3 regions of the Cupriavidus malaysiensis genome follow, and region 3 is predicted to be linked to each of the others. Evidence: predicted binding sites of a transcription regulator. Region 3 holds the regulator's gene; each other region holds the start of a gene.

Region 1 (5,728 bases), 1.5 Mb from region 3:
GGCTGGAAGCTCGGCTAGAAGCTCTCCCAGTCCCCGCTGGCATGCTCCGCACTGGCGGCCCGCCGTGGCGCCTGCGCCACCGGCCGGCCGGCGGCGGGGCGCGACGCCTCGCGCCGGGCCGCTGGCAGCACACCATCCTGCGGCTTGCGCGTCACCGGTGGGCGGGCCTTGCTGGGCAGCACCGGCTGGCGGGCCGGCTCAGCGGCGGCGGAGGGCGCTTCGCTCCCGGTCCTGGCGGCCCTGGCGGACCCGGTGGCCCTGGGAGGCTGGGGGGGCTTGCCGGCCGTTGCGCCCGCATTCGCTCGCGCACGCGCGGGAATCGCCGGGGCGGCGGCCGGGCGCGCCACGGCGGCCCGGCGCGGCGCCGCCGGGGCCGGCGCGGGATCCTGGCGGGTCCATGCGGACGCGGCCAACGCGGATGGCGTGGACGGCGTAGATGGCGCCGCGACCGATACCGGCGCCGCCGGCGCGGCACCGACCTCGAAGCGAGAGGCCTCGTCGACCAGCCGCGCCGCCTGCCCCTTCAGGCTGTCGGCCGCCGCCGCGGCCTGCTCCACCAGCGCGGCATTCTGCTGCGTCACGCTTTCCATCTGCGCCACGGCGCGGTTGATCTGCTCGATACCCGATGACTGCTCCTGGGTGGCGGCCGAGATCTCGCCCATGATGTCGGTCACGCGGCGCACCGACGCCACGATCTCGTCCATGGTGCGGCCGGCATGCTCGACCTGGCGCGCACCGTCGTCCACCTGGCGCCCCGATGCCGTGATCAGCTCGCCGATCTCCTTGGCCGCGGCCGCGGAGCGCTGCGCCAGGCTGCGGACTTCGGATGCCACCACGGCGAAGCCGCGGCCCTGCTCGCCGGCGCGCGCGGCCTCGACCGCGGCGTTCAGCGCCAGGATGTTGGTCTGGAAGGCGATGCCCTCGATCACGCCGATGATCTCGGTCACGCGCGCCGAGGATTGCGAGATGCTCTGCATGGTCTGCACCACCGCGCGTACCGCCTGCCCGCCGGCGTCCGCCACCGCCGACGCGCCGACGGCCAGCTGGTTGGCCTGGTTGGCGTGGTCGGCGTTCTGCCGCACGGTGGAGGTCAACTGCTCCATCGAGGCGGCAGTCTGCTGCAGCGAGGCGGCCTGCTCCTCGGTGCGCTGGGACAGGTCGGTATTGCCGCGCGAGATCTCGTCAGTGGCGGCACCGATCGAGGCCGAGGCGCCCTGCACTCCGCGCGCCAGCGCCGACAATTGGCCGAAGGCACGATTCAGCGCCTCCAGCATGCGGCCCAGTTCGTCGCGCCCGTGCCGGGTGACGGAATGGTTCAGCCGCCCCTGGGCCAGCGCCTCGGCGGCCGCCAGCGCCTCGCGCGCGGCCGCGGTGATGGAACGCGTGATGGCGACCCCGGCCACCACCGCCAGCAGCACCGCCACCAGCGTCAGGCCGGCCAGCAGGTTGCGCGCGGTCGCATAGCTGGTATCGGCATCCCGCAAGGCGCTCACGGCCAGTTCGCGGCCGGTCGCGGCGAGTCCGTTGAGCTGCTCGAAGTAGGGTGCCTGGGCAGCCGGCAGCGTCGCCACCAGCGATGCCCGCGCCCCGGCGAACTCGCCGGAGCGCAACTGCCTCAGCACCATGTCGAGCTGGCCGTTGTAAGTGTCACGCGCCGACTTCAAGGCACGCATGCGTTCCTGCACCTCCGGCCTGCCGCTGGCATTGAGCACGCGATCGAGCTCGTCCAGCGTGGCGGACATCTGCTGGCGCAGGACATCGATCTGATTACCATTGCGCTCCACCGCCGTGGGATCCTCGCTCAGCGTGGCATCGCGCACCATCACCCCGATGGTCAGCGCCGACTCCTTGACCCGGTCCAGGTCCAGCACCTTGAACAAGCGCTGCTCGACAGTCTGGTGCATGGACACATTCAGCGCATGCAGGGAAAACGCCCCGACCAGCGCGACCGCCACCAGCAGTACCGCCACCAGCGCGAAAGCCCCCGACAAGCGGAAGCCGATGCCGACATTGCGCAAACGCATCTGCTCAATCCTCCTCAATCCTCGGTCTCTACGTTATGAACGCACACGCGCCGGCATGGCCCCGCAAGGCAGACGCTGACGCAAGCGGCGCTAACGGCCGCGCCATGCGCCACCTTGAGCGGAAAAACGAATAGAGGGGGAAAGCGCCGCCTGTTCCGCCAATGGGCAGGACAGCGCGGCGCGTCTAATACAGATGAGGTACCCCGGACAACGCCGGAAGCAGGACATCGCGGCTCCGGCCGCGATGTATCCATGCAGCGGGCCAAAAAAAGAAGCCCACGCGCGGGGTGCTCGTAGGCTTTCGAGGACTGCCAAGAGCCGAACGGCTCTGCTGTGAATATAAACGCGCTTACATGAGGTGTAAATCCTGCTTCCATCAGGGAAACCCCGGATGGCGCAGGTGTAGCTTCTGCCACTTTTTTGTGAACGGAAGGATGACGCGCACCTCTTGCCAGCGCAAAGAAGACGCCCCCTCCCGGCCGCCAAGCCTTGCAGCGACGTGGTCCGGGAGTCATGCGCCCGAACCGGCAGCCCGGCACCGGAAGATACCAGCAGATAACATTTCACGGTTCTCACGCTGCGTTTTAGAGGTAAACCTCTAAATGACGAGAGTGAGGACTGAGTCAATCTCCGAAAAACTTTGTTACTCTCGCCGGCTGAAGTGTTCCCCTTCTCTCCTGGCGACACCTCTCGGCCCCAGCCGCAGGGCAGCCCAGCGTCCCGCAACGGACCCTGCCCGATGCGCGCCGAGACGGTCAGCCCCTGCGGCCCTTGCGCCGGCACCGAGAGCGAATGTTTCATCCCTCGCCGCCATCGGGTTGCCGCGGTTTCCGCCCTGCTCTCGCCCGCAGCGAAGCCTGGAACCGATCCCCGAAGCGTAGTCAGCCGCCAGGACCCGTTCGGGCTCTTCCGGAGAAGCCGTGCACAAGAAGGTAACCAGGCCAACCCGCAGCAAGCGAAAACTGCAGTCGCTCCATTACACCGCGCACTACGGTACGCACTCGCCGGTCGTCGTCCATCTCTCCAACGGCGTCCGCCTGCAGGGCCTGGTGCTGCGCATGGACGACTACGTGCTACTGCTGGGCAAGCATGTACAAGACCAGCAGCCGCAGGTGGTATACAAGCACGCCATTTCCTGGGTGATGCCGGCCGCCGCCGCCAACTCTCCCTTCGATGCCCACCGGGACGAGGCCATCAACTCGCCCGAGTTCGTCGATCTCTTCATTCCACGCGGCCGCCGGCGGGGCTAGTTCCCTGCCCGCCGGGCTCCGGAATGCCCCGCTTGCAGATTCGACGCGAAGATCACTCTAAATCTTCTTCCCGCCCTGTCGATAACCCTTGCAACGGAGGCACCACTGATCCTGCAACGCAGGTGGCCAACGTTACGGCACCCGCCGGAATGTGCATATATCACTGGAAATAGGAGCCCACCATGTCAATGGTCATCAATACCAACGTGTTGTCTCTGATGACTCAGAACAACCTGAACGCGTCGCAGTCGAACCTGAGCACTGCGATCCAGCGCCTGTCGTCGGGCCTGCGCATCAACAGCGCCAGCGATGACGCCGCCGGCATGGCCATCGCCGACCGCATGACGTCGAACATCAACGGCATGACGCAAGCGCAGCAGAACGCCAACGACGGCATCTCGCTGGCCCAGACCACCGGTGGCGCCCTGAGCTCGATCACCGACAACCTGCAACGTATCCGCCAACTGACGGTGCAAGCGCAGAACGGCACGAACTCGGCTTCGGACCTGCAATCGATCCAGGACGAAATCACCCAGCGCCTGCAAGAAATCGACCGCACCTCGCAACAGACCCAGTTCAACGGCATCGCCGTGCTGTCGTCCAAGGCCAGCGCAGTCAGCATCCAGGTCGGTGCCAACGACGGCCAGACCATCTCGATCGGCCTGCAGGAAACCAGCACCAAGACCCTGAACCTGACGGGCTTCAGCGTGGCCGGCCAGCAGAACGCCGCCGCCAGCCAGACCGACCTGCAGAACGCCGTCGCCGCCGGCACCGCCGTTCAGGACGCCAACAACAAGAACCTGTACCAGGTCACCACCAAGAACGTGTTCGCGACCTCGGCACAAGTGCTGTCGAACCTGAAGGATGGCGACACCGTTGCAGTGGCAGGCGGCAACACCTACACCTACAACGCAAGCGCCGGCAACTTCAGCTACACGGTCAACACCACCTCGGGTAACGTTGCCGCGCTGGCCAACTCGCAGAAGCCGGCCTTCGGCCAGGCCACCGGCACGTACACCAACCAGACCGGCGCGACCGTGCAGTTCAAGGTCGACAGCTCGGGCAAGCTGACCGCCGCCGACGGCACCACCACGCTGTACGACGACGGCTCGGGCAACCTGACCACCAACAACACGACCGGTTCGTACGCCCAGGCCACGCTGGCATCGACCTTCACCGCCGCGTCGGGCGCCGCTGCCGGTAAGGCAACCATCTCGATCAACGGCACCACCTACAGCTCGGATGGCGCCAACGGCCTGAACAACACCGCCACCGCGACGAGCAGCGACGTGCAAGCGGCCATCCTGGCCGGCGGCTCGGGCAATGCCACCACGGTCACCCTGGGCAAGACCAGCGGCCTGAGCACCACGGTCAAGATCGACGGCGCCAGCGGCAAGACCGACGGCGCCAACGGCGCGACCTCCCAGTACATCGACGCTAACGGCGGCCTGACCAACACCGCCAGCTACACCACCAACTACCTGGTCGACTCGACCACGGGCAAGGTGAGCGTCGCTGCCAACAACGCCAGCACGGTTGCGGCAAACGATCCGAACATCAACGCCAAGGTCGGCCAGACCGCCTACGTGGATGCTTCGACCAACGCCTTCACCACCGCCGCTCAGTCGTCCACCGGCGCTTCGACGGCCGACCCGCTGACCGCCATCGACAAGGCCCTGGCCGCCGTCGACAAGCTGGCTTCGAGCCTGGGCGCGGTGCAGAACCGCCTGTCCTCGGCCCTGACGAACCTGGGTACCAGCATCACCAACATGAGCTCGGCCCGTTCGAACATCCAGGATGCCAACTACGCGACGGAAGTGTCGGCGATGACCCGTTCCAACATCCTGCAACAAGCCGGTACCTCGGTGCTGGCCCAGGCGAACCAGTCGTCGCAAAGCGTGCTGAAGCTGCTGCAGTAAGCTGAAGCCCCGCCAGCGCGGGGCCGGACGCCAGTCCGGCCCCGCGCGGGAGCATTTCCGCAGGGCTCCGGCCCTGCGAAAGTCCTTCCTTTCCTGATGGGTTCGGCCAAGCCAGGAACACCCCATGACGACCACCTCCTCGACCTCCAGCAGCTCCAGCCCCCTGATCACGTCACTCGGGGTCGGCTCCGGCCTGGACCTGAGCACCCTGCTGACCCAGCTGACCACGGCCGCGCAGACGCCGCTGACGCAGATCAAGAACCAGGAGACGGCCTACCAGACCAAGCTGTCCGCCTATGGCCAGCTGCAGAGCATGCTGACCGCCTTCCAGACCACGGCGCAGCAGCTCTCCAAGCCGAGCTTCTTCAATTCCACCACTGCCACCTCCAGCAATGCCGGCACGGTGGGCGCGACCTCCAGCACGAGCGCGGTGGCAGGCAGCTATGCGGTCAACGTGACGCAGCTCGCGCAATCCCAGTCGCTGGTCAGTACCGGCCAGGCCAGCCAGACGGCCAGCACCATGACCGGCACCATC
Region 2 (5,728 bases), 280 kb from region 3:
ACGCCGGCGGCACGGCACTGCGCGAGGCCGAGTACTACTCGGTCGGCGGCGGCTTCGTCATCGAGCAGGGCGCCGCGCCAGGCGGTGCAGACGCGCGGCCCGTGCCGCCCTGCGTGTTCCACAGCGGCGATGAACTGATCGCGCTGGCGCTGGCACGCCGCCGCAGCATCGCCGCCCTGATGCTGGCGCGCGAATGCGCCTGGCAGCCGGCGGCCAAGGTGCGCGAAGGGCTGCGGGAGATCTGGCAGGTCATGCAGGCATGCGTGCAGCGCGGCCTCGGCCTGCGCGGCGCGGCACCGCAGACCCTGCCCGGCGCGCTGCGCATGCGGCGCCGCGCCCCCGAGCTCTACCGCGCGCTGGCGCAGGGCGGCGCCGCCGGCGCCGATCCGATGGCGGCGCTCGACTGGGTCAATGCCTGGGCCATGGCGGTCAACGAGGAGAACGCCGCCGGCGGGCGCGTGGTCACGGCGCCGACCAACGGCGCGGCCGGCATCGTGCCGGCGGTCCTGCACTACTACATGCGCTTCGTGCCAGGGGCCGACGAGGAAGGCATGGTGGACTTCCTGCTGACCGCCGCGGCCATCGGCATCCTCTACAAGACCAATGCGTCCATCTCCGGGGCCGAGGTCGGCTGCCAGGGCGAGGTCGGCGTGGCCTGCTCGATGGCGGCCGCGGGGCTGGCGGCCGCCCAGGGCGGCACGCCGCAGCAGGTGGAGAATGCCGCCGAGATCGGTATGGAACACAACCTGGGCCTGACCTGCGATCCGGTCGGCGGCATGGTGCAGATCCCCTGCGTCGAGCGCAACGCCATGGGCGCGGTCAAGGCCATCAACGCGGCGCGCATGGCGCTGCGCGGCGACGGCAGCCACTACGTCTCGCTCGACACCGTGATCCGTACCATGAAGCAGACCGGCGAGGACATGAAGGCCATCTACAAGGAAACCTCGCTCGGCGGCCTGGCCGTCAACGTGGTCGAGTGCTGACGGCGGGCGCCCGCGCGCTCCCGGCGCGGCGCGCTCAGCAACCGAAGCGCTGCGCCAGCTCGCCGAAGTCCGCCGCGACCACGTCCCAGTCCTGCTCGGCGGCCAGGTCGGTGGACTGGGCCGGGCCATGCTCGCGCGGACGCGCCACGAAGGCCGTGGACAGGCCGCAGGCGCGTGCCGCGGCGAGATCGCCGTTGTGCGCGGCGACCAGGCACAGTTCGGCCGGCGCCAGTCCCAGGATCTCCGCGGTCTGCAGGTAGACCGCCGGCGAAGGCTTGTAGTCGCGCACCACCTCGGCGCCGAGGATGGCGTCCCAGGGCAGGCCGGCGCGTTTGGCGATGTCCACCATCAGGCGGATGTTGCCGTTCGACAGCGGCGCGATGATGAAGCGCTGCTTGAGCCGTTGCAGGCCCTCGCGGCTGTCCGGCCACGGATCGAGGCGGTGCCAGGCCAGGTTGAGCGCATCGAGCTCCGCGCCCGGGATGCGCGCCACGTCGGCGCCGAGGCCGGCCAGCGCACGCACCAGGTTCTCCCGGTGCAGCACATCGAGCCGCACGAAACCGCGCCGGCCGCTGCGCACCTCGGCCATCGCCGGCACATATTCGCGCCGCCAGGCGTCGGCGAAGGCCTCCGGCTCCACCGCGAGTCCGTGCCGCGCGAGGAAGGGCGCGGCCTCGCGGGCCACGCAGGTCCGCCAGTCGACGACCGTGCCGAACACATCGAACACCAGTGCGCGCACCGTCTGGCTGAGATCGCCTGCCATGCTTGTTCTCCTGTTGTGGTGGAAGAGGGTCCGATGCGGGCCGCGATGCCCGCAGGCTTGCGCGGATCATACCCGTGCGCGGCGAAACGCGCCGGCGCGGCCCGGACGTGTATCCTCTCGCTCCGGACCTTCGCCGCGACGCCGCCGGACATTTTCGATGCCGATCCGATGCCACCTCTGACCCGCCCGAGCGCCGCCCTGGGCCTCTCCACCCTCGCCACCCTCGCCACCCTCGCGGCCCTCGCCAGCCCGGGCACGGCGCGCGCCGCCGAGCCGGACTGCGCGGCACCCGGCACGCCGGCCGCGCGGCTGATCTGCGAGCACGCGCTATTGGCCATGGGCAATGGCCGCATCCGCGCCCAGCAGCAGCGCCTGCTGCAGGCCGGCGCGATCCGCCAGGCGGAGATCGACGCCTTCCTCGCGCGGCGCGATGCCTGTACCACGGTGGCCTGCCTGGACACGCTGTTCTCGCAATGGAACCAGCGGGCGGCACGGCTGCGCGCAGACCGGCGCGCGCCCTGAGGCTCCCGCCACCAGGACCGCCGCCGGTCCCCCGCCCCCTTCTGAATCGCCCCGGTCGCCCGCCATGGCACCGGAATCCCCCTCATTTCTCCGCTAAAGATCGCCAGGCCCCGTCCGATAATGCAGGATGGAGACAGATGAAGTCTCTCCGCATGTCATACATTCCCCCGCCTGGCGGGAAGGAAGCGCCCGCGCGGCGGCCGGCCTGGAGCCGGCACCGCGATCGGTCCGGGCGCTCGCAACGGGGGAAGGCCGGGCTCCGCCAATGAACGCGCAAGCCGGCCGCCGGTGCCAGTCACCGGCGTGCCGCCATTGCCGCACGGCGTCCGGTCCTGGCGTGCCGGCTACACAGTGAAGAACTCAAAATTCGAAGGGTAACGCCGATGGCATCCATCACCTCTCTGGGCGTCGGGTCGGGTCTCGACCTGAACACACTGCTCACCAAGCTGTCCGCGGCGGAAAGCAAGCCGCTCGATCTGTTGAAGAACAAGCAGGCCGCCTACCAGGCCAAGGTATCGGCCTACGGCAACGTCAAAAGCATGCTGGCCGCCTTCCAGGCGTCCGCCAAGAAGCTGGCGGACACGGCCACCTTCAGCGTGACCAAGGCCTCGGTCGGCTCGACGGAGATCCTGGGCGCGGCCACCGCATCCAATGCGACGCCGGGCAGCTACACCGTGAACGTCAAGAGCCTGGCCCAGGCCCAGTCGCTGGTCGCCGCCGGCCAGGCCAGCCAGACCCGGGCCATCGGCACCGGCACCCTGGTGTTCGACTTCGGCTCGGTCAGCGGCTACGACGAGGACCCTGCTTCGCCGACCTACGGCACCTACGTCAATCCCGCCTTCAGCGCCACCGCGGACGCCACCAAGAAAGTCACCATCGACAGCAGCAACAACACGCTGCAGGGCATCCGCGACGCCATCAACAAGGCCGGCATCGGCGTCACCGCCAGCATCGCCAACGACGGCAGCAACACGCCCTACCGCATCGTGCTGACCTCGGACAAGACGGGGGCGGCGACGACCATGCGCATCAGCGCCAGCTCGCCCGAACTGCAGGGCCTGCTCGGCTACGATCCGGAGCAGGCCAACCAGCCCAGCGGGGTCAGGGAAACCGTGCGCGGCACCAACGCCAACCTGACCATCAACGGCATGGCGGTCACCAGCGCCAGCAACACCGTCGCCGACGCCGCGCAGGGCGTGACGCTGACGCTCAACAAGGTGGGTACCACCAGCCTGAGCGTCACGCGCGACCTCGACAACGTCAAGTCGGCCGTGCAGGCCTTCGTCAGCGCCTTCAACAACCTGCACAACATGGCAGGCAAGCTGACTGCCGTCGACAGCACCACCAAGACGGGTTCGGTGCTGACCGGCGACGGCGTGCTGCGCGGCATCCAGACCAAGCTGCGCAACATCCTCAACGCCTCGGCGGGCAGCGCTGCGGGCGGCATCAGCAACCTGGCACAGATCGGCCTCTCGTTCCAGAAGGACGGCTCGCTCGCCATCGACGACACCAAGCTGAGCAAGGCGCTCAAGGACAATGTCAGCGGCGTCACGCGCCTGTTCGTCGGCGAGGGCAAGGCCGATGGCTATGCCAAGCAGATCAGCACGGCGATCGACGACCTCAACGGCGACAAGGGCGCGCTCAAGCTCGCCACCGACGGCCTGGACAAGTCGCTGAAGGACCTGCAGAAGGACTACACCAAGACGCAGGACAACATCAATGCCAACATGGAGCGCTATCGCGCGCAGTTCGCCAAGCTGGACCTGGTGGTGCAGCGGATGAACCAGACCAGCAGCTACCTGACGCAGCAGTTCAACGCCATCAACAACACCAATAACAACAAGAACTGAGCGGGACGGCCGTCGATCGCGGCCGGCAACGAAGAAGGGGCGCCCGCGGGCGCCCCTTCTTACCTTGGCGCGCGCGGGCCGGCCGCGCGCCGCCCGGCGTCAGATCACGCCTTGCGCCAGCATGGCGTCGGCCACCTTGACGAAGCCGGCGATATTGGCGCCCTCGACGTAGTTGATGTAGCCGCCGTCCTTCTGGCCGTGGTGGATGCAGTTCTGGTGGATATCCTTCATGATCGCGTGCAGCTTCTCGTCGACCTCGGCATGGTGCCAGGACAGCCGCATCGCGTTCTGCGACATCTCCAGCCCGGAGGTGGCCACGCCGCCGGCGTTGCTGGCCTTGCCCGGTGCATAGAGGATGCGCGCCTCCAGGAAACGGTCGACCGCCTCCAGCGTGGACGGCATGTTCGCGCCCTCGGCCACGCAGAACACGCCGTTGGCCAGCAGGCGCTCGGCGTCGGCGCCGTTCAACTCGTTCTGCGTCGCGCACGGCAGCGCCACGTCGGCCGGCACGTGCCAGGGCGTGCGCTCCGCCTCGAAGCGCAGTCCGTGGCGCGCGGCGAAGTCGCTCAGGCGGCCGCGCTCTTCGTTCTTGAAGGCCATCAGCTCCTCGAGCTGGCCGGCACGCATGCCCTCGGGATAGTGCAGCACGCCGCCGGAATCCGACACGGTCAGTACCTTCGCACCCAGCTCCATCGCCTTCTGCGCGGCGTACTGCGCCACGTTGCCGGAGCCGGAGATCAGCACGCGCAGGCCGTCGAAATCGCGGCCGCGCCGGTGCAGCATCTCCTGCGCGAAGTAGACCGTGCCGTAGCCGGTGGCCTCGGGACGCATCAGGCTGCCGCCGAACGCCAGGCCCTTGCCGGTGAAGACGCAGGCGGACTGGTTGGACAGTTTCTTCATCATGCCGGCCATGAAGCCGACCTCGCGGCCGCCCACGCCGATATCGCCTGCGGGGATATCGGTATCGGCGCCCAGGTGGCGGTGCAGCTCGCTCATCAGCGCCTGGCAGAAGCGCATCACCTCGCCGTCGGACTTGCCCTTGGGATCGAAGTCCGAGCCGCCCTTGCCGCCGCCCATGGGCAGCGTGGTGAGCGCGTTCTTGAAGGTCTGCTCGAAGCCGAGGAACTTCAGCACCGACAGGTTGACGGTGGGATGGAAGCGCATGCCGCCCTTGTAGGGGCCGATGGCCGAACTGTGCTGGACGCGGAAGCCGCGGTTGACCTGCACGCGGCCCTGGTCGTCGGTCCAGGCCACGCGGAACTGGATCACCCGCTCCGGCTCGACCAGGCGCTCCAGCAGGGCCAGCTCGGCATAACGGGGATGACGCTGCACGAAGGGCCAGAGGGTGAGCATCACCTCTTTCACGGCCTGCAGGAATTCGGGCTGATGGGGGTCGCGCCGGGCGACGCCGGCCAGGAAGGTGTCAAGGGTGAGTGAAGCCACGGATGTCTCGCTTGTGCTTGGCAGGAGGCGCGCCATCGACGCCTGTGCGGACGGCGTGCCACTGTTGACACCGCAACGCGCCCCGGGAAGGCAACCCGGCACACCTGCGGCAGGCCGCGCGGGGTCGTGTCCCGGCCAGCCAATGTCCAGACATTCAAGATCGTGGA
Region 3 (5,728 bases):
AGCTGCTGCTCAGCGCCTGGTTCACGGAGGAGCTGGTGGTGGAAGATCCGGTACCGCTAACGTTCGAGGTGGTGGTCATGTCAAATCCATCGGCTTGTCGGGTTGGCCTGTCGGCGTCACTGACCCAGGGTCAGCGTCTTGAGCATCATGTTCTTGGCGGAATTCAACACCTCGACGTTGGCCTGGTAGGAACGCGAAGCCGAGATCATGTTGACCATCTCCTCCACCGGGTTCACGTTGGGCATGGTCACGTAGCCTTCCGCATTGGCCAGCGGATGCGTGGGATTGAAGACCATCTTGGCCGGCGAGGGATCCTCGACCACGCCCTGCACCTGCACCCCGCCGATCTCGCTCTGACCGGGTGTCGGCGCGAGCCCGAAGACGACCTGCTTGGCGCGATAGGGCTGCCCGTTGGGACTGACCGCGCTGTCCACGTTGGCGAGGTTGGACGCGGTGACGTTCATGCGCTGCGACTGCGCGGACATGGCCGAACCGACCACGTCGAAGATATTCATGGCTGCCATGGCATGCTCACTGCTGGATCGCGGCCAGCATCGTCTTGATCTTCGACGTCATCACCGTCAGGTCCGACTGGTAACCCACGGTGTTGTCGGCGAAGGCGACGCGCTCGGTGTCCATTTCCACGGAGTTGCCGTCGATGCTGGACTGGGTCGGGATGCGGTACATCAGGTCGCGGTCGCTCGTGCCCGACGGTGCCTCGGCGGGCAGGTGCCGCGCCGACGTGGTGGTCAGCACCAGGCCGCCCTGCGCGCCGCCGGCGCCGCCGCGCTGCATGGTCTGCGACAGCGTGCTCGCGAAGTCGTAGTCACGCGCCTTGAAGCCAGGCGTATCGGCATTGGCGATGTTCGCCGCCAGTACCGACTGGCGCTGGTTACGCAGGTTGAGCGCTTCCTGCTGGAAGCGGAAAGCCGCATCGAGTTTGTCAATCATGTCTGCGTCTCGCTGGGAAGGGAGAACATGGAAGCGCATGCTTCTTCAGGCTTGCCATGGTAGGTGCGGCGACGCCAGCGCAATCGCGCGAATAGGCGGCGGAAACCCGCGCAATTCCCTCCGAAGCGCGCGGGGTGGCTGCCTACAATACGGGACGTTCCGCTGCGTGCCGCAAGGCCCGCGCACTTGCTGGAAGACCCACATGAAGCCTCTGTCCCGAGCGCTGTTCCGCGCCCCATTGCGCGCCCTGTTCCGCGCCCTGCTCCGCGCGACGCGCCTGCTGCCCGCGCTGGCGCTGGCCCTGGCCGGCGCCCACGTCGCGGCGCAACCGGCCGGCGCCAGGGCCGGCAATGGCGCCACGCCCGCCACGCCCGCCACACCTTTCCCCGACGATCCCGTGCGCAGCGCGGTCGAGCAGTTCCTCGCACGCCAGAGCGCCGGCCTGCCGGGCAAGGTCAGCATCCAGGTCGTGCCGCCCTCCGGCGGCCGCGCTCCCGAATGCGAGGCGCCCGATCCCTTCCTGCCGCCGGGCGGCTCGCCCTGGGGCCGCGTCACGGTCGGCGTGCGCTGCGGTGGCGAACGTCCGTGGATACGCTACGTGCAGGCACGGGTCGGCGTGTTGACCGACTACTACGTGGCAGCCCGCGCGATCGCCCCCGGCGAACCGATCGGCAGCGCCGACCTGCAAGTTCGCCAGGGGGACCTCGCGATGCTGCCGCGCGCGGTGGTGACCGACCCGGCGCAGGCCAACGGTGCCGTCGCCGCCACCCGCATCGCCGCCGGCTCGCCGCTGCGCGCCGACCTGCTCAAGCGGCCGGCCGCCGTACGCAACGGCCAGACCGTGTCGGTGACCATCGAAGGCGAGGCCTTCCAGATCAGCAGCGAAGGAAAAGTGATGAATGATGCGCCGACGGGCGGCTCGGTGCAGGTGCGGCTGAAGAACGGCCAGGTGGTCACCGGGCTGGTGCGCAGCGGCGATACCGTGGTACTGCAGCAATAGGCGCGGCAAAGCGACCGGCCGGCGGCCGGGTACGCGGCGCAGCGGCGGGATGGCGTGCGACAATGCGGGCTTGCGATGCCCATGCGGCAAGGCGGCCCTAAAGTTTGCGGCCGGGCGTCCGATATGCATGTGGAACCCAGCAAGGAACAGTCGTGAAGATCAATCAGTCCACTTCGTCCAGGACCGGCGCCCCCGCCGAAGGCACGGCGCGCGCCACCACGGCCCCCGCTCCCGCCCCGGCCACGGCAGCCGAGGTGCAGACCAGCCCCCTGAGCGCCCAGGTCCGCCAGATCGGCGCCAGCCTGAGCCAGGATAGCGACAACGACATCGACACGGCCCGCGTGGAGGAAATCCGCCAGGCCATCGTCGAAGGCCGGATCAAGATCGATCCGAGCAAGATTGCCGACGGTCTGCTCGCCACGCTGCGCGAGCTGAACCAGGGCCAGTAAACGGTCCGCGGCAGGAACCCAGCAGCGAGCCGAGAGCGAACGGCATAGAGCGCCGCGCGTGGAGAAACCATGAGCCTGCCCCTGATCCAGATCCTGCATCGCGAAACCGAAGCCGTGAAGGCATTCGCCGAGGCCCTGGCCGACGAACGCGAAGTGATGAAGAGCGGCGACGCGCAGGCGCTCGGCGCGGTGCTGGACCGCAAGACGGCGCTGGCCTCCGCGCTGGCCGAGCTGGGCGCCGCGCGCGAAGCGCAGATGGCCGCCGCCGGCTTGCGCGCCGGCCCGAACGGCATGCTGGTCGGCCTGCGCATCGACCCCGCCGTGCATCAGGCCTGGCGCACCCTGCGCCTGGCCGCGCTCGGCGCGCACCAGGCAAGCACGCTGAATTCGGCGGTCATCGCCGCCCATCTCGAACACACGCGCGCGGCCATCCAGGTACTGCGCCAGCGCGGCATCGATGCCGGCCTCTACGGCCGCGACGGCCGCACCCAGAACGCGGCATCCGGCCTGAGCCTGGCGCGCGGCTGAGGCCACTGCGGCGGCTGGGACTGACGCGCGCTCGCAGCGCCCCGCTCCGGCTGGTGACATGGCCGCGCGACGATGGTCGCGCGATCGCCCCTCGCTACCGCGCCGTCCGGCGCCGCCATCCTCTTCCTTGAACTGAACTGCGCTGAACCGAGCCGGATCGGCCGAGGACGGCGTCGCGGGTGTCGCCGCAGCGGCGGCGGAACATCGCCGCCGGCCGCAGCGGCGGCGGACCGCTCTCGACGATCAGCGATAGTCGACGATGACCTGGTTGGCGCGCCCCTGCAGCACGGGCGCCAGCGCGCCACGCCCGGGGGCCAGGAAAGCAAAGGTGAAATCCTGTGCGGCGGCATCGCCGCGGAATGCCTCGGTGTGGCCTTGCGCCGCCGGCAACAGCACGCATCGGCTGCCATTGCACAGGTAGACCTGGAGATCATGCGGCGGCACGCCGCTGAAGGTGTACTGCCAGCGCACGGATGTCACCTTGCCGGTCGCCAGCGCCGGCATGGCGCCGGGCCGCAGCGCAGGCGACAGTATGCGCATCCCGCGCACGGACAGCATCGGCCCCTGCACCACGCTCTGCCAGGCATGACCGGGACCTCCTTCGTCCGCCCGGACCGGCGGGACGGCGGTCGCCAGGCCGAGTGCGGCGACGCCCGTCGCAACGCATGCCTGCACGCGCGGCGCGGCGCGGCCGGGCCCTCGCATCAGAGCAGTCCCCGCAGCTGGCCACGCAGGCGCGCGATGGCCTGGCCGCGGATCTGGCAGACGCGCGACTCGGTCACGTCCAGCACGGCGCCGATCTCGCGCAGGTTCAGCTCCTGGTCGTAGCACAGCGACAGCACCAGCTTCTCCCGCTCGGGCAGGCGCTCGATGGCGCGGATCAGCGCTTCGCGCATGCCGCTCTCCATCAGCACCATCAGCGGGTCGCTGTCTTCGTTGACGCCGAGGTGGCGCTCGAGGAAATCCTCTTCGCCGGAGCGCTCGAAGTCCTCGTAATGCAGAAGCTGGCAGCCGTGCACTTCGTTGAGCAGCAGCTGGTACTCCGGCAACGGCATCTCGAGATGCTCGGCCACTTCGGAATCGAGGGGCGTGCGGCCAAGCTTCTGCTCCAGGCTGCGTATGGCCCGCTCGATGCGGCGGGTGAACTGGCGCAGGCTGCGCGACTGCCAGTCGTTGGCGCGCACCTCGTCGAGCATGGCGCCGCGGATGCGCTGGCTGGCATAGGTCTCGAAGCGCGCGCCGTGCGTGTCTTCGTAGCGCTTGGCCGCGTCCAGCAGGCCGATCATGCCGGCCTGGATCAGGTCGTCGAGCTGCACGCTGGCCGGCAGCTTGGCCGCCAGTTGCAAGGCGATGCGGCGCACCAGCGATGCGTGTGCCTTGACCAGATCCGTCTGTTCGAGCTTTCCCTGAACGGTGTACATGGTGGGACTCTCGTGGCTTCTAGAGCGCAGCGCCGGCCGCGCGCGTACCGTGCAGGGACCGGGGCCCGATGGCTTGGGCCCGGTCGATGGCCTGGGGGAACGATACGTGCGGCATCGGCGTCAATGAATGCGTGGGCTGGTCGGAGGCGTCGCCGAGGCGACGCCGGGGAAGGTGGTGGACGCGGCGCGCATGGGCCACGCGCCGATGCTGCTGGCGATGCGGCGCAAGGCCATCGTCGCCGGTGCGGCGGGGTAGGCATCGACCACGCCGCGACCCAGCTGCTCGCTCTGCCTGACCAGCGGATCGAGCGGCAGATAGCCGGCCCACGAGGCCTCGATGCCGAGATACTGGCTGGCGGTGCGGGCCAGGTTGCCGGCCACCGCGCCGGCGATGCCCTCGCCCGCCGCCGCATTGACGACGAGCTGGAAATGGCGGATGGCGTAGCGGTGATGCAGTTGCTTGATGCGCGCGTAGGCCGCGGTGATCGAGGCCGCCTCGGGGCGCATCACCACCAGCAGGTTGTGCGCGGCGCCGGCCAGCGCCGACAGCGTCCCCTGGCCGTCGGCGCGGGCATCGGCCAGCACGGTGCGGAAGGCGCCGAAGGTGCCCGGCAGGCCACCGCCGGCCGGGCCGGCAGCGCCCGCGGGCAGCACGGCGACACCGCTGGGCCCGGCGGCACCGAGCGCCTGGTCGAGCGTCGCCTGTGCGGCCAGCACCTGGGCCAGCGTGCCGCGCGGCGCGGCTCCGGCCAGGTGCGCGGCGCGCGCGCCCGGGGCATCCTCGTCGACCAGCAGGACGCGCTCGCCCTGCATGGCCAGCGCGCTGGCCAGTCCGAGCGCGACCGTCGTGGCGCCGGCCCCCGGCTCGCTGGCTACCACGGCGATGTGCCGTGTGGCGCGCGGCGCCAGCAGGCGCCGCAGCCCCTCGGCCTGATCGGTTGCCAGAGTGTGCACAGACCTACTCTCCTACGGATTCCAGTTGTTGCTCGGCAGCGGACGTATCCGCACGGACCGGGTCCGCCGCAGCGGCACGGTTTGCGCGCACGGGATAGCCCTCCAGCACGTCCAGCAGCGCCAGCAGGCGCGCCAGGCCTTCGACCAGCGCCTGGCCCGGCGCCGCTTGCGCGGCCTTGCCCGCGGCGCGGCCGGCCAGGCGCGAGAGGAAGCCGGCCGCCACGGCGCCCGGCTCGCATTCGAGACGCAGGGCGGTCAGGCCGGCCTGCAGCGCCATCAGCGCGGCGCGGCATTGCGCCTCGTCCGCGGCCGGCACGGCGCCGCGGGCAAGATGGTCGAGCGCGTGGCGCAGCGTGCGGAAGCGTGCCTCGGCGGCCAGTGCCCAGCGCGCCCACTGCGCCAGCCGCGCGGATTCATCGGCCAGG

The links. The regulator FliA, encoded in region 3, starts transcription of late flagellar genes. The targets are predictions, from matches to a motif close to CTAAAGTTTNNNNNNNNNNNGCCGNTA.
Region 1: the regulator FliA is predicted to act here: its motif matches at 3,332-3,358, upstream of BKK80_RS31795 (flagellin N-terminal helical domain-containing protein).
Region 2: the regulator FliA is predicted to act here: its motif matches at 2,362-2,388, upstream of fliD (flagellar filament capping protein FliD).

The regions. Positions count from the first base shown of each region.
Region 1 is NZ_CP017755.1:2,797,575-2,803,302, forward strand. It holds gene BKK80_RS37855 (methyl-accepting chemotaxis protein) at 15-2,024, opposite strand; gene BKK80_RS31790 (RNA chaperone Hfq) at 2,945-3,274, shown strand; gene BKK80_RS31795 (flagellin N-terminal helical domain-containing protein) at 3,457-5,193, shown strand; gene fliD (flagellar filament capping protein FliD) at 5,318-5,728, shown strand, end outside.
Region 2 is NZ_CP017755.1:1,150,057-1,155,784, reverse strand. It holds gene BKK80_RS24765 (L-serine ammonia-lyase) at 1-983, shown strand, start outside; gene BKK80_RS24760 (haloacid dehalogenase type II) at 1,018-1,746, opposite strand; gene BKK80_RS24755 (lysozyme inhibitor LprI family protein) at 1,915-2,268, shown strand; gene fliD (flagellar filament capping protein FliD) at 2,652-4,118, shown strand; gene gdhA (NADP-specific glutamate dehydrogenase) at 4,218-5,597, opposite strand.
Region 3 is NZ_CP017755.1:871,085-876,812, reverse strand. It holds gene BKK80_RS23665 (flagellar hook assembly protein FlgD) at 1-79, opposite strand, end outside; gene flgC (flagellar basal body rod protein FlgC) at 117-524, opposite strand; gene flgB (flagellar basal body rod protein FlgB) at 532-951, opposite strand; gene flgA (flagellar basal body P-ring formation chaperone FlgA) at 1,154-1,951, shown strand; gene flgM (flagellar biosynthesis anti-sigma factor FlgM) at 2,104-2,400, shown strand; gene BKK80_RS23640 (flagella synthesis protein FlgN) at 2,470-2,928, shown strand; gene BKK80_RS23635 (flagellar protein FlhE) at 3,172-3,633, opposite strand; gene BKK80_RS23630 (RNA polymerase sigma factor FliA) at 3,633-4,349, opposite strand; gene BKK80_RS23625 (MinD/ParA family ATP-binding protein) at 4,470-5,303, opposite strand; gene flhF (flagellar biosynthesis protein FlhF) at 5,308-5,728, opposite strand, start outside.